DNA from 2 places in the Peribacillus sp. NPDC058002 genome. Region 1 is predicted to be linked to the other one. Evidence: riboswitches for the same ligand, from Rfam matches in the RefSeq annotation. Region 1 holds a riboswitch; the other holds the start of a gene.
The links. A riboswitch is a leader RNA that binds a small molecule or an ion and turns the genes downstream of it on or off. The one in region 1 is predicted to bind S-adenosylmethionine.
Positions count from the first base shown of each region.

Region 2: linked by a shared signal. The riboswitch ahead of ACFVSH_RS06530 (sugar ABC transporter substrate-binding protein) and the one ahead of ACFVSH_RS06740 (5-methyltetrahydropteroyltriglutamate--homocysteine S-methyltransferase) in region 1 are both predicted to bind S-adenosylmethionine.

Region 1 covers NZ_JBHVQU010000021.1:24,659-34,229, reverse strand. Annotated here, with positions in the region: gene glpK (glycerol kinase GlpK) at 1-167, opposite strand, end outside; gene ACFVSH_RS06755 (MIP/aquaporin family protein) at 189-1,013, opposite strand; gene ACFVSH_RS06750 (glycerol-3-phosphate responsive antiterminator) at 1,240-1,782, opposite strand; gene ACFVSH_RS06745 (hypothetical protein) at 1,946-2,374, opposite strand; SAM riboswitch class I at 2,541-2,642, shown strand; gene ACFVSH_RS06740 (5-methyltetrahydropteroyltriglutamate--homocysteine S-methyltransferase) at 2,914-4,017, shown strand; gene ACFVSH_RS06735 (hypothetical protein) at 4,164-4,685, opposite strand; gene ACFVSH_RS06730 (CaiB/BaiF CoA transferase family protein) at 4,929-6,029, opposite strand; gene ACFVSH_RS06725 (amino acid permease) at 6,265-7,749, opposite strand; gene ACFVSH_RS06720 (M4 family metallopeptidase) at 8,191-9,571, shown strand, end outside.
Region 2 covers NZ_JBHVQU010000020.1:32,820-42,390, reverse strand. Annotated here, with positions in the region: gene hmpA (NO-inducible flavohemoprotein) at 1-856, opposite strand, end outside; gene ACFVSH_RS06545 (ketoacyl-ACP synthase III) at 1,144-2,127, opposite strand; gene ACFVSH_RS06540 (ABC transporter permease) at 2,977-3,981, opposite strand; gene ACFVSH_RS06535 (sugar ABC transporter ATP-binding protein) at 3,983-5,485, opposite strand; gene ACFVSH_RS06530 (sugar ABC transporter substrate-binding protein) at 5,542-6,654, opposite strand; SAM riboswitch class I at 6,771-6,876, opposite strand; gene ACFVSH_RS06525 (GTPase domain-containing protein) at 6,972-9,571, opposite strand, start outside.

The DNA.
Region 1 (9,571 bases):
AGGATCGATCCCCAAATCTCATTAGCGTTATGCTCGACCCAGCCTGGTTTAGGGAAATGCTGCGTGAATTCCTTTTGGGAGGAATGGACGATTTCCCCCTTTTCGTTAAATAAAATCGCCCGCGAACTCGTTGTTCCTTGATCTAATGATAAAATGTATTTTTCCATTGTGTATGCCCCTCCTTTTAATTAACTGGCAATATTTCTGCTTTCCATTTCATGTGACTGTTTTTTACCAAATGCATAGGCTAATATCAATAGTACCAGGCTTGCACCCAAAACAGACCAAAATCCTGCTGTTATTTCTCCCATAAAGAACGCTTTATAACAAACGGCACCAAGTGAACCCCCAATAATCGGTCCAACGACCGGAATCCATGAATAGCCCCAATTCGAATTGCCCTTCCCCGGTATCGGCAGCAAAAAGTGAGCGATGCGCGGCCCCAGATCGCGGGCCGGGTTAATCGCGTATCCTGTCGTTCCGCCAAGTGACATCCCGATCACGACAATCAATAACCCGACAGCGAATGGGTTTAGACCCTCCGTAAAATGATTGGCACCTATAAATAATAAACCAAGAATAAGGATGAAAGTTCCAATCATCTCACTTAATAGATTTGAAAATGTGTGCGGGATTGCAGGTGAGGTCGCGAACACACCAAGCTTCGCTCCTGGATCATCCGTAGCTTTCCAGTGTGGCAAATAGTGCAGGAATACTAAAGTTGCTCCAAGGATTGCGCCAATCATTTGGGCAACGATGTAACCAGGCACATCACTCCAAGGAAATTCCCCAATAATGGCAAACCCCACTGTGACTGCCGGGTTTAAATGCGCCCCGCTTATGGAGCCCACTGCAAAAACACCCATGGTAACAGCCAATCCCCACGCAATCGTGATAACGATCCAGCCGGCATCTTTTGCATAGGATCCCTTTAAGGATGAACCAGCCCCAATGCCTGCTCCGAATAAAACTAATATCATCGTACCTAACACTTCTCCCCAAAATGGAGTCATGAATAAAACCCCTCCCCTGATAATTTTTTAAACCTTACCAACAAATAAAGGAGATTCACAGCAGAACTATCCTCATAATATAAATTATGAATAGATCTGTTGTGAATCTCCTAGTCTCCGTCACATCTATTAACTTGTACTGTAAAATATACTTGTTTATGAAAACGCTGTCAATAATTTGTGAGGAATTTATCTATTTTTCTGTATTTTTTTTCAATTTCCCCTATTAAACGATATCCCATAATTCAGTTTTGGAAGTGGTGATTGACGATGCTCCAGCATCGAGGGCATTCAGGACTTCATCCGAAGTACGAATGAGGCCACCTGCAAAAATCGGTGTCTGCAATCGTTCCTTCACTTCTTTTATCATCCATGGCATGGCGCCCGGCAATACTTCGATATAATCCGGCTTGGTTTTCTGCACCAGCTTATAACTTTTCTCAAGCGCATGTGAATCTATTAAAAAGATTCGCTGGATGGCAATGACCCCCTTTTGCTTCGCCTTCAATATAACGTTTGATTTAGTCGAAATCAGCCCATATGGATTATATTCCTGACAAATGAATTCTGTCGCGTACTCATCACTTCTTATGCCATGGATCAAATCGACATGGTATATCATTTTCTTATTATGTTGCTTGGCCATCATACTTACGTTTTTCAATTGTGATATATGCAAATCAAGAAACACACCTATTTCATAGGAACTCTCTAAAAATCTTTCGAAATCCTTCATGCTTGCTGAAGCAGGCAAAATCTTCTGATCCATCATTATCCTCCTCATTCCCAGAAAAACTCAAAACTTCAAGTCATTTAGTATATTTTAAAGAGCTTGATTTATCAAACACATTTTTTATGACCCATATCACCATAACACTATCATACCTGGCACTCCCTTTATAGTTTTCGGCTAAGGATGTATGTAAACTCGATCATAAAGTAAGTTTCATTTTCAATGCACCTTCGACGAGTTCATACGATTTAATTGTGCCAACGGGAATTTTTCTCACGATGTTCCAGGCATTAACATTCATTTTGATCGTTCTTTTTTCAAATTCAAAAAATGGCGGTCTGTTAAATATCCTTTGGTTTATGAATTTCCTGTCAATTGGTTCCATTTCCACTAATTCAAATAAAATCGTTCTTTTTTCCACAGAAACCGGTTTTAATGTAATCCGGAAAGCTACGTTTTTCTTAAACATCATTTTTTTCACTTCCGTCGTTCCGGAAAGCACGATATGTTTTGGCGTAATCTCGACTTTAATATCCTGACCATCTGATTTCCTTCTTATGATTTTCTCTATCATGGCTTCAGTTAAAGTTATCGTTATGCCATTTTTGAATGGACTGAATGTACTCATCCTTGCATTCCCCTCCTGCCGCTCATATGAATCTTCGGTTATAGCATATGCCGGGTTCCCTGATGTAGTAACACATATCAATAATCTGTATATTCAAAATCTTCCACCTTCAACCCTTGACCTTTATAAAAACTACCTGTATAGTCATAATTAATTTAATAGACAACTCTTATCCAGAGAGGTGGAGGGACTGGCCCTTTGATGCCTCAGCAACAGACTGATCATGTACTGTGCTAATTCCAGAAGTGTAAAAACTTGAAGATAAGAAGAGTGTATAGCTTGGTTGCCAACACCTCTTCTTATTTTTAAGAAGAGGTTTTTTATTTTTGGCTCTTTTCGTAAAGATTGTTGTTTTTAAAATGAAACGATTTAAGGTTGATTGGAGCGGAAGTGCGAGACTCCTGCGGGAGCAGCGGGACAGGTGAGACCCGCGGAAGGCGGGCATCTGGAGGGGAAATCAACCACACCACATTACTTGGTAAATGGCAACAAAGTATGCGAAAACAGCCTTATTTTTAAAAGGAAAGAAGGAATGCAACATGTCCATCACATTAACGAAAGCACCATTCAAGGCCGATCACGTCGGAAGTTTATTAAGACCAGAACGTTTACATGTTGCCAGAAAGCAATTTAAGGAAGGTACCATTTCAGCAGAGCGGCTTCGTGAAGTTGAAACCGAAGAAATCAATCGGATTGTCGAAAAACAAATTGAAGTTGGATTGGAAGCCGTGACGGACGGTGAGTTCAGACGTACATGGTGGCACTTTGACTTCCTCGAACATTTAAATGGAATCGAGGGATATGTGACTGAAAAAGGGCTCACGTTCGATGGTGTGGAAACAGAGAGATATAACGTTCGCAATACCGGGAAGGTTTCATTCAATCCTGAACATCCTTTCATTCGTGACTTCATTGAATTGAACAAAATCGTGAACGGACGCGCCGTTGCCAAGCAAACCATTCCCAGTCCGAATCAATTATTTGCTGTAGGCATTCATAATGAAGACATCTACCCTGATATTGAAGACTATGCAAATGATATCATCAAAGCATATCAGCATGCTTTGAAGGCCTTTTATGAAGCTGGTGTGCGTTATCTTCAATTGGATGATGTATATATTGCCAGACTTTCAGCTCCGGATTTTCAGTTCAAAGATGGAAAATATACGAGGGAACAGTTAATCGATCTTGCACTTCGCGTAATTAATGGCGCATTGGAAGGCAAACCAGAAGACCTTGTCGTCACAACACACCTATGCCGTGGGAACTACCAGTCGACTTGGGCATTTGAAGGAAGCTATGCCCGTATCGCCCCAACTTTATTGGCTAAAGAAAAGGTGGATGGATTTTTCTTGGAATATGATGATCAACGCTCAGGGGATTTCAAACCATTGGAATACATTCCAAATGGCGGTGCACAGGTCGTACTGGGTGTCGTCACTTCAAAAAATGGGGAAATTGAAGACAAGGAAGCTGTTAAGGCACGCATTAAAGAGGCCTCGCACTTCGTTCCTCTCGAACAATTATGCTTAAGCCCGCAATGCGGCTTCGCCTCCACCCATCACGGCAACAAGCTGACCGAAGAACAGCAATGGGAAAAGCTGAAATTCGTCGTTGATGTAGCAAAAGAAGTATGGGAATGATTTTTTAGCGGAGACTTTAATCCATTCGAACAATCTAATCGGCATCAATATAAGCGTGCCGATTAGGTTTATAATAAAAAGCGTAAAAGACATTCTTCCAAAAATCCGAGAACAAAAAAAAGAACGGCCACCAGCACGTCCCTTTTTTACTTGCAGCTATCATCATCCATTTTCTTCACAAATATATCATCCGTCACCCTATCTTCCAGCTTGTTCCTCAAGGCCAATTCCGCGGCCTTCCCATCACTAGGCGACCCGTCCGAGAAATACATCGGAAACAACGAGAAGAACATAACATAGAAAGAAAAATAGATGAATTGATACCAGACCACCGAGCTGTCCAGGATATCCTGATACACTAAGCTATAGATGATCAGCATGCTGACTAAATTAAAGATAGCCCCTCCTAAATAGATCAGCGTATTCGTCAATCGATTATCATGTTTCAATCCCTTGAACTCGCAAGTCCCATTCCAAAAATAATATTTCCTCACCTCTATGTTCCGAAAGGCGAAAAGCTTATTGCCACAACCGATCAAGATTTTCTTTTCTGATCCCCCAAAGATCGTGACAAAAAAAATATGCCCGCTCAAATGTATCAGCGTAACGATCGGCATGATCAAAAAAAAGGAAAATAGAAATTTGATGATATCAGAGAGACCAAACATGTTTATGCAACCCTCCTTACCTGAGCAATTTCCTACTTGATGCTACTCTGATACCCTGCCCACATTCGTTATAACTAGTAAATTTTCACAGTAGCGATATATCGCTTACCACAAGTGCTATTGTTCTCCTTCTGCTTAATCCGGGTTGTTTCCAGGTTTTTGGCCTGACTCCAGCTTAATTCAAAGAAACAGGCTACCTCCTTCCGAAAAAACTCGGAAAATTGATAGCCTTAACATCTTCTTTTATCGATTGGGGGTGTGAAGAATTTCTGCGTTGTTTTGTCCTGGCCTCAAGCCTGCATGTTTATATTCAGGGGTGAAAACCGATGTTTTGATCGGGCAAGCGATTTGCTTCTGGACATTTCCTTTTCCGTCCGGTACCTTGACGATCATTCCCCTCTCCTTCAATTGGGGGTGTTCGGCCGCTTCAGTGAAGGTTAGAACTGGTTCTGCGCAGGCTTCGAAATCAGCGAATATTTCCTGCCATTCATGAAAATCCCGTTCAAGGAAAGCCAGTCGGACGGCCGTTTTAAACCTGATTCCGCTTTCTTCATCACTTTTGGTGCTCAGTTCATACAATTCGGGTGCACTGATCGCTTCACATAATGCTTTTCGAAAAGGGGGCTCTAGGCTTCCTACCGAAAAATAGCGTCCATCCTTCGTTTCGTAAAAGTCATAAAAGGATCCTCCGTTCAACATCAGTTTTTCTGGTTCAAGCTCGAGGCCCCCTTGTAAATTCAGGGGTGCGGAGATGGCATTCAACGCAAAACTGCAGTCGGTCATGCTGATGTCGATGGCTTGGCCGAATCCCGTTCTTTCCCGGTGAATGACTGCAGATAATATACCGATAACAGCATGCAGGGATCCTCCGGCAAGATCTGCTATTTGGGTTCCGTTTTTTGCCGGGCCGTCCTTTTTTGTACCGGAATAGCCTGATAAGCCTGCAATCGAAATATAATTGATATCATGTCCCGGTCGGTCTTTATAGGGACCGGTCTGGCCGAAGCCCGTGATGGAACAGTAAATCAGCTTCGGATTGATCCATTTTAATGCCTCATATCCTAGCCCTAGGCGTTCCATGACACCTGGACGGAACTGTTCAATGACGATATCGTATTCCTTCACTAGATTTTTTACGGATTCAATGGACTCAGATTGTTTCAAATCAAGTGTGATCGACTTTTTCGATCGGTTAAGATATTGGTTCACACCCCATGAATCCGTTGCTCCCGGCCTCTCTACCTTCAAAACATCCGCTCCTAAATCCGCTAGCATCAAAGTGGCAAATGGGCCTGGCAGTAACGTTGAAAAATCCAATACTTTTAAATGAGTCAATAATGTCATCAGCCGTGCACCTTCCCTTTCCATTGGAAATAGTAAAAGCTTTCCCCGTCGTTCAGTACATGCAATTATGCAGAGTTTACGATTATCATATAACACCGCCTGTCATTTTTGTATAAATTTCCATTTAATAAAAATAAAAATCCAGGAATCAGCTTCCTGGATTTTGTTAATGAACACAAGTAAAAGCCGGACAATTTAAAATTACATTGTCCGGCTGATTTTACTTTAAGCTTGTTCATTCATATTTTTTGTCAAAATCAAATTCTACTTCATCAATTTTAACGAATTTAGTTTTTCTTACCAGTTTATAGCCAAACCATAGACCAAGGAAAAGCGGGATTCCCAGGTATGCAGCTATAACACTGCCCCAATCGATGTGATCTGAGAAAAATGCTTGGATATTTTGGGACAGGATGACAATCATGCCAATTAAAATGGCAAAGATCGGTCCAATCGGAAACCATAATGCCTTATATGGCAGCTTCTCCAATGAATGGCCTTGAGCGATGAATGCTTTCCGGAAACGGTAATGGCTGATGGAAATGCCGAGCCAAAAGATAAATCCTGTAATTCCAATGGCATTCATTAACCAAATATACACTTTACCATCCCCGAATATGGAGGCTAAAAAGGCCAGCATGCCGATGGAACATGTCAAAACCATGCCTGCAACCGGTACTCCGCGTTTATTAAGTTTTGCAAAAATGCGCGGTGCTTGTCCATCTTTTGCCATTGAGTATAACATACGCGTTGATGCATATAGGCTTGAGTTACCTGCAGATAATACCGCGGTTAAAATGACGGCATTCATAAGCGAAGCGGCAAAGGCCACTCCAGCCTTTTCAAAAATGAGCGTGAATGGGCTTACCATGACGTTATCACCTTGTAAACTTGAGTTCGTATAAGGGATAAGCAGCCCTATAACAAATATTGCAAATACGTAAAAAAGCAAGATTCTCCAGAAGACACTCTTAATGGCCTTCGGTATATTCCGTGCAGGATCTTCACTTTCCCCGGCAGCCACACCAACAATTTCGGTACCTTGAAAAGAAAAGCCAGCCGCTATGAACACGATGAAGACACCCATGAACCCACCCGGGAAAGGAGCGTCATCGACGGTGAAGTTTTTAAAACCTACTGCTTCGCCGCCCATAATGCCGACGATCATTAGCAGCCCGACGATTATAAATATAACGATGGCTGTAACCTTTATGAAGGAAAACCAATATTCCCCTTCACCATATCCTTTAACGGATAAATAATTCAAAAGGAAAATGAGCACCAAGAATGATGAACTCCATAACAATGATGGACTATTCGGAAACCAGAATTTCATGATCATTGTCGAGGCTGCCAACTCTGCCGCTATCGTCATCGACCAATTGAACCAATACGTCCATCCCAAGGCAAAACCAAATGCCGGATCGACGAATTTCGTTCCATAAGTACTGAATGAGCCGCTTGTCGGCATAAAGGCTGCCAGTTCCCCTAAGCTCGTCATCACAAAGTAAACCATTGCCCCAACTAAGGCATATGCAAGTAATGCGCCGCCTGGCCCAGCTGTATGGATGGCTGCCCCGCTGCTAAGAAACAGCCCGGTGCCAATAGCCCCGCCAATGGAAATCATCGTTAAATGGCGGGATTTTAAACCGCGTTTTAGTTCTTGTCCTTCTTGCTGCGGAGGATGTTGAACGATGTCATGTTCTTGTTTTGGTATCATAATTTTCATCCCTTTCTATATAAGCGCTTTCATATATGGGAAATCCATTTAATAAATTTTCCTATTTCATAGACTTTCAAATAGATCTAATTTACAATTCGAATTCCTTTTCTGAATATATGCAATTTTCATGCCAAATTTATAAAACGCAATATTCAACAAATAAACAAAAAAAACGCCCTTAATAGACAAAATATTTTGCACTTTACGCCACATTTTTTTGCACATTATGCCATGTTTTTTTGCACTTTTATTCATTTGGTTCAATTTACATACATTCCAAATATTACTATAAGAATATATTCAGAGAATATTTCTCCCAAAAACCATTTTTCTCCATTTTATTCCTTTAAATGTCATATTTTTTGGAAGTTTTCTCCGTTTGTGAATAATATGAAACGATGTAAAAATGAGGTTATTCTCATGAAGGAGTTGAGTGTTATGAAGGGTAAGGTATTTTTAGGAACTGCACTATCTCTCGGTCTATTATTTTCTGCTATTCCCCATCAAGAAGCTTTAGCGGCAAAAAATGTGTTAAGTGTTGAAAAGTACAATAAGCATAAGGATTCGCTAGAATTCAAGTCTGGGAAACTTACGGACCCATCAAAGCAAACTGCAGAAGATATCATTCTTACCTTTTTTGATGAAAACAAAAAGTCTTACAAGCTAGAAAAACAAAAGGCGAAAGACTCCTTCACGATCCAGAAAGAAAGCAAGGATGAACTAGGCAATACCGTCCTTAAATTGCAACAAACCTATAAAGGCGTCCCTGTATGGAATTCGACACAAGCAGTATTGATTGACACTAAAGGTGTACTGACGGTCGTGTCCGGTACGGTTGAAGCCAATCTAAACACGAAATTAGGGAAAAAGGCTAAAAAAGGCATCAGTAAATCCGAAGCTATCAAAATAGCTGAAGCGGATCTTGGGTTCACTCCTGCCTACGAACAATCACCTGAATCCGACCTATATGTATACGCAAATGAAGGCAAGGCCGATTATGTATATAAAGTCAATTTGAAGTTCTTAAGTCCCGAACCAGGAAATCATAATTATTTCATATCAGTCAAAACAGGTAAAATCCTGAATAAATTTAATACACTAGATGAAGTGACGGGGACCAATTCCGTCGGAACGGGCACCGGCGTCTTAAACAATACCGTGTCATTGAACACTACCTTATCCAACGGCCAATACTATTTACAGGACAATACACGCGGGAAAGGCATCTATACTTATAATGCCAATAACCGTTCAACATTGCCTGGTACACTCTTTTCCAACACGACAAATGCTTTCACTACTTCTACCGATAAAGCTGCGGTTGATGCCCATAATTATGCAGGTAAAACCTATGATTATTATAAATCCACGTTTGGACGGAACTCTTATGATGGAAATGGAACCAGCCTGAAATCGACCGTTCATTATGGCTCAAGATATAATAATGCATTCTGGGATGGCACCCAAATGGTTTACGGTGATGGAGATGGCACGACGTTCATCCCACTGTCGGGCGGTCTGGATGTCGTTGCACATGAACTGACGCATGCCGTGACTTCCTCGGAATCGAATCTTACCTATCAGAATGAATCCGGTGCTTTGAATGAAGCGATTTCTGATATTTTTGGCACGGTCGTCGAATTCAAGAATCAAAGTGACAAAGCCGATTATTTGATCGGCGAAGATATTTACACACCTAACATTTCAGGTGATGCACTTCGTTCAATGGCTAATCCTACATTGAATGGTGACCCTGACCATTATTCGAACCGCTATACGGGAACCGGTGATAATGGCGGAGTCCATACGAACAGCGGAA
Region 2 (9,571 bases), on a different contig from region 1:
TTAACATGCTAAGTAAAGGTGTAATTCCAATACCCCCACTAATCAGAACAACGGGTAAATCGGTGTTATCCAGTTCGAAGTCACCTGCAGGAGCAGAAAATTGCAGCACGTCTCCAACTTCCAGCTGTTTATGTAAATAGTTAGATACAATTCCAGATGGAGCATCTCCATGTGCATCTTCACGTTTAACACTAATTCGGTAGTAATCCTTACCAGGTGAATCCGAAAGACTGTAATGGCGTATGTGCGTATATTTCTCGCCAGGAATTTCAGCCTTAAGTGTCAAGTATTGCCCAGCATGATAGGAGGCAATGGGTTTTCCATCTCTAGGCTTTAGATAAAAGGAGGTTACCATATCACTTTCTTTTATCTTTTTTTCGATATTGAAGCTTCGATATCCTTCCCATCCACCAGGCTGTTGTTCTGTTTCCTCATATAGGTTTTTTTCAATATCAATAAAGGCATCTGCAATATAGCCATAGGCCTTTCCCCATGCCTCTATGATTTCAGCTGTAGCTGCGTCACCCAATACATCTTTAACTGCTTGAAGCAACGTTTCACCTACAACCGGATACTGTTCAGGCTTGACTCCTATGGCACGATGTTTCTCAGTAACTCTTTTAATTACCGGTTTTATCGCTTCAAGGTTCGTAATATGTTCTCCTGCAGCATAGACAGCATATCCCAAGGCCTCTTGTTGAATTCCTCTTTTTTGGTTCGTTTGGTTAAAAAGATTATACAAATCAGGAGCTTTTGAAAATAGTAATTCATAAAATCTCTTTCCAATTGGTTTACTATGTTCCTTGAGAACTGGTGCTGTTGACTGAACGATTTCTATGGTCTTAGCATCAAGCATGTTGAAATTTCCTCCTCAAATTCCAGGAATATTTACATTAAATAGCATTCCCGATAAATATTGGAGTAAACATGATATTTTGGCACTGTTCACTTATCATTAACCAACCCAAACTTCTTACTAAAGGTAACTTCCGCCCATTTGGAGGTTTTGAAATCCCTTAAGATAATTCAAAGACACCATACCTATAAGTACGGTGTCTTTTGTTATTTTAGTATCCTTGTTAACTTAAACTGACCCTTTATATCAATAAGAACAAAGCTGCTGACCAGTAGCAGAAAAAAGTGTTATAGGGTCCAATTGATAAGCAATCCTGCTTGTGCTAACCCACCACCGAAACCATATAATAAAATCTTCTCACCATGATTGAGCTTTCCTTCGCTTACTCCTTGATCTAAAGCTAATGGTATTGTTGCTGAGGAAGTATTTCCATACTCCACTAAGCTATATAATGTACGCTCAATTGGAAAACCGCTTCTATCGCATATTGACTCAATCATTCTTAAATTTGCACTATGCGGAACAAACCAATCCACATCATTCAAATGAAAATCCGTATTTTTCATCACAGTTTGCATTCCTTTTGGAACAGTAGTAACAGCCCATTTATAAACCTCACGTCCATTTTGAACAAGGTTACCACTATTATTCAAGTCTTCACCATTTATACGTGTCGATAGGTTTGTACTATATAAATATTTTCCGCCTTCTCCTTCCGAATATAAATGTGACGAAATAAAACTTGGCTGTTTTTCATCATATTCTACAAGAACCGCTCCTCCACCATCTCCAAATAAAATACAAGTGGCTCGATCTTCATAGTCCATAATTTTGGATAAAGTATCGGCTGCAATAACAAGAACTTTCTTGTTTAAACCAGATGTTACTAATCCATTAGCTACATGCAGCCCATAAGTAAAGCCTGCACAAGCAGCGTTTAAATCAATAGCTCCAGTATTCTTAATACCTAGCTTTGCTTGGACTAAAGAAGCTACGCTAGGAGTGTTGAAATCAGGTGTGAATGTACAGACAATAATCATATCAACATCTTCGACAGATTTATCATACCGTTTCATTAAATCCTTTACAGCTTTATAACTTATTTCACTAGTAAACTCTTCTTCATGTGCAATTCTTCGCTCTTTAATACCAGTCCGTTTAACAATCCATTCATCATTGGTTTCAACCATTCTTTCTAAGTCCTTATTTGTTAGCCTTTTATCTGGAACATAAGAACCTATCGCTGTAATACGTGCTTTGGATTTGAACATAAAATAACCACCTCGTGTTATGAATTGCATCAATTTTATAACTGATATTAATACCTGGTACTAATTATAAAGTAAAAAAAATCTTATGCAACTACCGGTCACTTTAAACCCATAAGAAAAAAAGAGCTGAACGACAAAGAACGATCGCTACTGATAATTAAGAAGATTCTGCTCCAAAATAGGAACGTATATCGTAGCCAGAACATCCTGTTACGCGGAAGTGACGGGTGAACCACAAGGGCAGACAAACTAGATAATCATAGTTTGCCAACAGTTTTTTTGTGGGGTTGTATAATGGGAACGTTGATTTCCTCTTCAAGCACTCGCTTTTCTAAGCAGGAGTCTCGCGCCTTCCGCTCCAATCAACTTTGCTTTTTTTTTAGATGGACCCCTTTTGTCTACAAACTCAGTTATCTAAAGAGAAATCCGGTATTACCACTTTTAATTTCCTAACCGTAACGGTAACAATAGAAGTTTTTAATATTCGTATCTTTTTCCGAATAAATAATATACCAAATATCCCAATAGATTAAATAAAGTAAATGCCAGAATCCACCCAATATGTAATCGTTTATAATGTTATTAAAAGGAAAATAAGGGCCCTGTAAAAATTCACAACTGCGGTCAATGTTTATACTCCAACAATGAGGGATCAAAAAGTCCTCCTGTCCCCATTTTAGCGTAATAAAAAAGATCATTATTATTAAGTAAAATGATGAAGATGCGAAAATTCCATGAACCGTCCCTTTTTAATAAGGAAAAAATCCTGTTGAATTCCAACAGGATTTTAATCAATCTTCAAAAATTCACAATTATAGGATTTCTGTAGATTAACGGGACGAAACCATTTTAGTGTTTTTGTTTGTAATAGGTTACCGCGAGCGCAAGGGCCAGCACTGTTCCTTTGACGATATCCATCGCATAATACGGAACGGACATCATGATCAAACCGTTTTGAAGGATTCCAATCAAGACTGCACCGACAAAGGTTCCAAATGCATTCGGTTTTCCCGCTCCTAAAACGGAGGAACCAATGAAGGCAGCCGCAACGGCATCCATTAAATAGGGGGACCCTGAATTGATTTCCGATGTCATGACCCTTGAAGCTAGGACAATCCCCCCGACTGCAGCTAATAGAGCTGAAAGCAGATAGGCAAGGATTTTATATTTTTTGACCGATATCCCGGAAAGTCTCGCCGCTTCCTTATTTCCCCCAATAATGTACATATAACGACCATGCTTCGTATAAGTCAAAAAGATATGGGTCGCAATCACAATGACTGCCATGATCAGGATTATCCATGGTACCTGGCCAATTTTGGCGAAAAATGGACTGATCAGACCTGTTGCGAATGTTCCGTCGGGCATGACCATATTTTGCGAAACCGTTGCCCCTTTTGTATAAGTAAGGGCAATTCCCTGGATAATGAACATGGTAGCCAATGTCATCAGCATGTCGGGAATTCTCAATTTAACGATCATGAATGAATTCAAAGCCCCTACGACAAGTGAGGCGCCGATCGCAGCTAAGATGGCGATTAATGTATCCTGCGAAAACCAGACGAACATTGATATGACGATGGCATTTGCCAATGATGCGACGGATCCTACGGAAAGGTCGAAGCCATCCACGGTCAGGGATATCGTAATGCCGATCGCAATGATGGTCACGATTGAAATGGAACGCAGGATGTTGATCAGATTATTCGTTTGAATGAAAGCTGGATTGGACACGGCAAAAATTCCAATCAGAATGATAATCGTCAATATTGTGCCGTATTTATATAAAAAGTCGAATAGTTCCGGCCTTTTCTTCGCTTTCGCTGTCTGCGTAACAGGAATGGGTATGCTCATCCTATTTTCCTCCTGTTGAATAGAATAGTAGTTCTTCTTCATTCGTTTTGCTCGTTTCTAATTCGATGACAGTGCTCCCGTCATATAACACATATGTCCGGTTGGTAATGCCGATGATTTCGGAAAGCTCGGATGATGCATAAATGACCGCTTTCCCATTCCTTGCAAGCTTTGCAATCAATTCGAATATATCCTTCTTGGCTCCAACATCGACCCCTTTCGTTGGTTCATCGAATATGTATACTTCCGCATCGGCCATAAGCCATTTTCCGATGGCAACTTTTTGCTGGTTACCACCTGAAAGGTTTTCGACAATCGCTTCCCCTGAAGGAGTTTTAATGCCGAGACTTGCGATTATTTCCTTCGCCTTTTCCTTTTCCGCCTTACGATTCACGAAACTGAACGTCTTGCAGAATTTGCCGAGGCTGGCTGCAGTCAAATTCGCCGAGACTGATTCCTGAACGAGGACCCCTTCTTTCCTGCGTTCCTCAGGTACAAGTGCCAGACCGCTTTTTACTGCTTCGTGCGGTGATTTCAAAGAAAGCTTACGACCATTCAGGACTACTTCTCCCGCTGTGATCGAAGTATGACCGAAAAGGGTTTTACAGAGCTCCGTTTTTCCCGCTCCGACTAACCCTGCCAAGCCGATTATCTCGCCTGCTTTAACATTCAGATTAACATTCTTGACTTTCTCGGCATCTGACAATCCGCTCACTTCCAGAATGACGTCTCCGATCGAAGCATTCACTTCTGGAAATTGGTCATCCATGGTTTTACCGAGCATATTCTCTACCACTTCGTTACGGGTCATGTCCTCCTTCTTTCGACAAGTGACACGCTCCCCATTCCTCATGATCGTAATTTCCTCACAGATTTCAAAAATCTCAGGCAGACGATGTGAAATGAAAATGATTCCCACGCCTTTTTGCTTTAATTCATTTACAATTCGAAAAAGTTCTGTCGTCTCCGTATGACTTAACGGAGCAGTTGGCTCATCGAGAATCAGGAATTTGCATTCTGTCGAAACGGCCCTTGCTATCAGGACCATTTGTTTTTCAGCCAAGGTAAGATCTCTTACCAGCTTTTTCGAAGGGACACGAATTTTCATATCTTCAAGAATATAAGAGGCTTGTTTGTGCAGCTCTTTCCATTGGACCCTCTGTTTTTTTCCCATGTTTTGGACCATATCATTCAACATTACATTTTCCCCAACCGTTAAGTAAGGGATGAGGGCTGTATCCACTTCCTGATAAACAATTTGAATGCCTTGTTCCTGAGCCGCTTTTGGCGAGCGGATATCCCGCCTCATCCCATCAATGAAAATGTCACCTGAATAATGAACATGGGCTCCCGATAAAACTTTCATTAACGTCGATTTTCCTGCTCCGTTTGCACCGACCAATGCGTGGGCTGTCCCTGATTGAACGGAAAAGTCAACTTCACTCAGCGCCTTCACCCCTGGAAATTCAATCGAAATCTTCTTCATTTCTAGTTGCGTGCCCATGTCCATTCCCCCTTATTGAACAGACACTCCCTTCACTGGAAAGAGAGTGTCTCTTTTTACTTTTTATAATGGTCTTTCAAAACTTTCATCCAATCTTCTTCAAATTCCGTAGATTCACCCCAACCATCGACAATACCAGACAGATTTGCCATGTTTACCGCTTCCTTTGAAGCCCGGACTTGCTTTTGTGAAATAAGTGAAGCCTCTAAGTCATAGGTTTGCGGAGTATCTTCGCCCGCTAATTTTTTAGCCAATATCCTCATATTCACTGCACCGATCAGCTTGGGATCGACCGCTGCCGTGTAGGACCATGAGCTATCAGCCGATTGGATTTCCTGGAGATCTGCATTAGATACATCAACACCATATATCTTCACTTCATCGCGGCCCGCTTCTTTAATCGCCCGGGCTGCACCGATGGCAAAGGCATCCCAAGTTGCGAAAATGGCATCCAATTTACCTTTAGGGTATTTATTCAACATTGCGGCTACAGCATTTTGTGTCTGAACCGAAGTATCAGCAGATGCCACCCCGAATCTTTCGACTTCTTTAATCCCAGGATTTTCTTTTAGTTTTTCCTGATAGACTGCATTTCTTCTTACCATTGGCGGGAAACCATCCACCCAAAGATAGGCAATTGCCGCTTCACCTTTCTGCTCTTTTAACAGTTTATCAAAAGCCAGTGTGGCCAACGCTTCATCATCCTGTGAGGTTAATGTCACGCCATCAATTTTAGATAGTTCGCTTATTGAATCGAACGTGACAACGCTTTTACCTGCATCAACCAACTTCTGAACGTCATTCACAGTTGCTGCATCATCACCATGGGAAATGATATACCCGTCGTAATCTTCCTCCAAAGCCTGCGCTATCGCATCATGAAATTTAGCCGTATCACCATTGGCTGTATATGTATCCACTTGAAATCCCAGTGCTTCCCCTTCTTCCTTCGCCCCCGCCAGGTATTGGGCCGTATGATCATCACCGCCAATTTTTCGGATCACTTTGATCTTGGCTCCATCCCCATCTGCAAATCTTTCCGGTACATTTTCAAATGATACTTTTTCTTCTTTCTTCGATTCTGTGGAACTCTGCCCAGTGGAGCACCCTGTTAAAAGCAAAGCCGAAGCGATGGCTGAAATGAATATTCCTTTAATAGACCTTCTCATCTTGTTTTCCCTCCATATTTTCAATTTAGTCTTATCAGTTTAGTTGGTGTAAATCCCAAAATAAAAACCTCTCTAATATAGAGAGGTTTAATCAGCTGTTTTGCAGACTTGTCCCTCTCTTATCTGTCAAAACATTTCTGTTTTGCAGGATTTAGCACCAATTCCTAATGGAACGGTTGCTGGGCATCTTAGGGCCAGTCCCTCCGCCACTCTTGATAAGAGATATATTGTGTTACGTTTTCGTAATTATCACTTTATAGGGATATAGTCGTAAAGTCAATAGATTTTTGAATATTTGAAATGTTCCTTGTTATTTTTTATTTTCTTTGAAGCTGGGCTAGACGCTTTTTCTCGATTTTTTCAAGCCTCTCCAACTGCCTTAATTTCACTTCGAACAAAGTGATCGGGTCACGGTAAACTTCCGGATTTTCTTTCATATGCTCCAATGCAGCCTGGTAGTCTTTAATCTCGGTCTGCGTTTGTTCAATCGTTTTTTGAAGTAAAGCAAATGAACTGCGATAGAAAAGTGAGATGTCCCGATCCAAAGATTTTTCAAACAATCCAAATTGGGTAAGGAAACGTTCCGTGATCATTTCCGCAACATCCAGGTAATCTTCACTTTCCAGATATTTCTTATAACGATTGTACATATTGGCTTTATTTTGCGGTATCGCCCCAAACAGCTTCCCTGCTCCTTTAAGCAGCAATTGTGATGGAGTCCTGCGCAAAAGGATATTAACGTTTTCGATGCGGATACTGCTTGTCATCCGATCGGCATCACGGCGCCAGTCATCCAATACCCTGAAGTCTCCTGCAAGCGTAATCCGTTCTTCTTTGTATAATTCATTGAATCCGGCACTCATCTCATCCATAAACTGCTGGCTTTGTGAAAACTCCATTTGGGAACTGGCAATCCAGTCTTGTAGAGAACGATAATATTGAGGCATGATCTTATCAGAAATGAAGTTTTGAATCCGCTCATTCATTTCTTGGTTTAACTGTACATGGACCTGACTGAAATCACTGCTTTCCGTTAATGATTTAGAGCAATCCTTCAGTAATTCAGGAATTTTAGTAGAAAGCTGATTTTTCACTTCATCCTTAAGCAGACGATAAGACCTTATGATATTTTCACTTTTTTCTTTTTCCAAATCAGCCAGTTGATTGACCGCCCCATTCAGTTTGACTTCCATCTGTTCATTCCAAGAGATGGAATGCTCGCATTTCCGCTCATTGGCTGCCCGTTTTTCTAACAGATAAGATAAAGTTTTACGAATGAATGCAAGGATTTTCTCTGATCTTCTTTCCTTCCAATTCTCATCTTGGTAATTCGATTGAAGGAAGGCTGAAAGGTCCTTCAATTGCTGCTTGCTATCATAAAGTTTGGAGAAAGCGAATACTTTCGCATTCGGGAAATATGCATTCACTTTATCCCATGTTTCGTCTTCCATCCGGACTGCGACCTGATCACTGTATATCGTATCCATTTTATTTAATAAGAAATGAATCGGCAGTTTCGGAGCCATCATTTGAATTTCCAATAACAGATCCCGTTCGCTGCCGGTGAAAGGCGCCCGGGCGTCCAGGACGAACATCAGTCCATCACTGCCATGTAAATAGCCTTGGAAATCGGATTCCACGCTTTTTTCCCCATTGAACCCCGGTGTATCCAATAATCGCAGACCATTATTTCTTAGGTAGTCACTTATGATTGTCACATCAACAATAGTCCCGCGCTGGCGGCGTGTTTCATCCAATTCAGCTAGCTCCATGACAACCTTTCTATCTGTATCGGTAATTTCAAGAATTTCCAAATCATCCCCGTCTTTGACACTGACTAAGGATGAATGATCTTCAGCGGCAATGCTCTCGCCAACAATTGACTGAATGAAGGATGTCTTGCCATTTCCTGTACTTCCTACAAGAAGAAGATTGAAATTTCCGGTATCCTTAAGCCCCTCAACCATCCATTTAAGCTTATTGCCAACCTTTAGGTCATTATCTTCAGCCCACTGGATAATGGAATTGAACAGTTTCTCTCCCGCTTCCAGTCCGCCTCCTAATTTAGGCGATTTCACCAACAGGCTTTCTGCATCCTGAATGACCAGCGCATTGATCGTATCCGGGAAGATTTCATTCCAGGACAACGCGGATGCCGCCGCAAACAACGAGAGCTCCCCATCTGCGATTTTGAGCCAGTTTTCCAGTAACCTTGGCACGACAGGACTTAAATCTTTGATTAGGTGCGTTCCTTCTAAAAGACCTGCATATGCATCCCTGTAATAGACGGAAAGCTCATCCCATACATCAGCATGGTTCAATTCAATGGTATCTATCAAATTATTAATCACTCTTAGCCATTCGAAATAAGAATCCGTATATTTATAATTTTTCCAAAGGGCAACCGTCACCTTTTCGAAACGTTCCTGGTCAAGTGTGTATAGCGAACCAAGGACAGTTGAAAAATAATCCGGATCCATCGATTGGGCAACCCCCTGCTGGATATACGTCTTCAGCACATCGAACCAGCCCATTGATTCTGTACGGATACTTTCATTAGCCGCTAATACCACCGCACTGTTCCAATCCTTTTGTTCTTCAAAAAAGGCGCGTGCGATTTCCGTGACATTCGGGTAATCCGGTTGAAACTCGACTGCTTCTTTCACGACTTTGGAAGCTAGGTCATTTCTCGATTCCACTATGTACAGGGAAAAAAGTTGCAAAAGAACCTCTGTTTTCAAGACCGCTTCTTCCGTATCGACGGATTTATAGATATCCTCTGCGGTTGAGTACATTTCCAGTTCAAAATAAGCATCTGCGATGTTTTTCTTCGCCCATGGACCAAGTTCCCCTTCTATGTTCTCCCATTTAAAAATGGCTGCTTCATAGTCATGATGCTGAAAATATACTTCTCCTT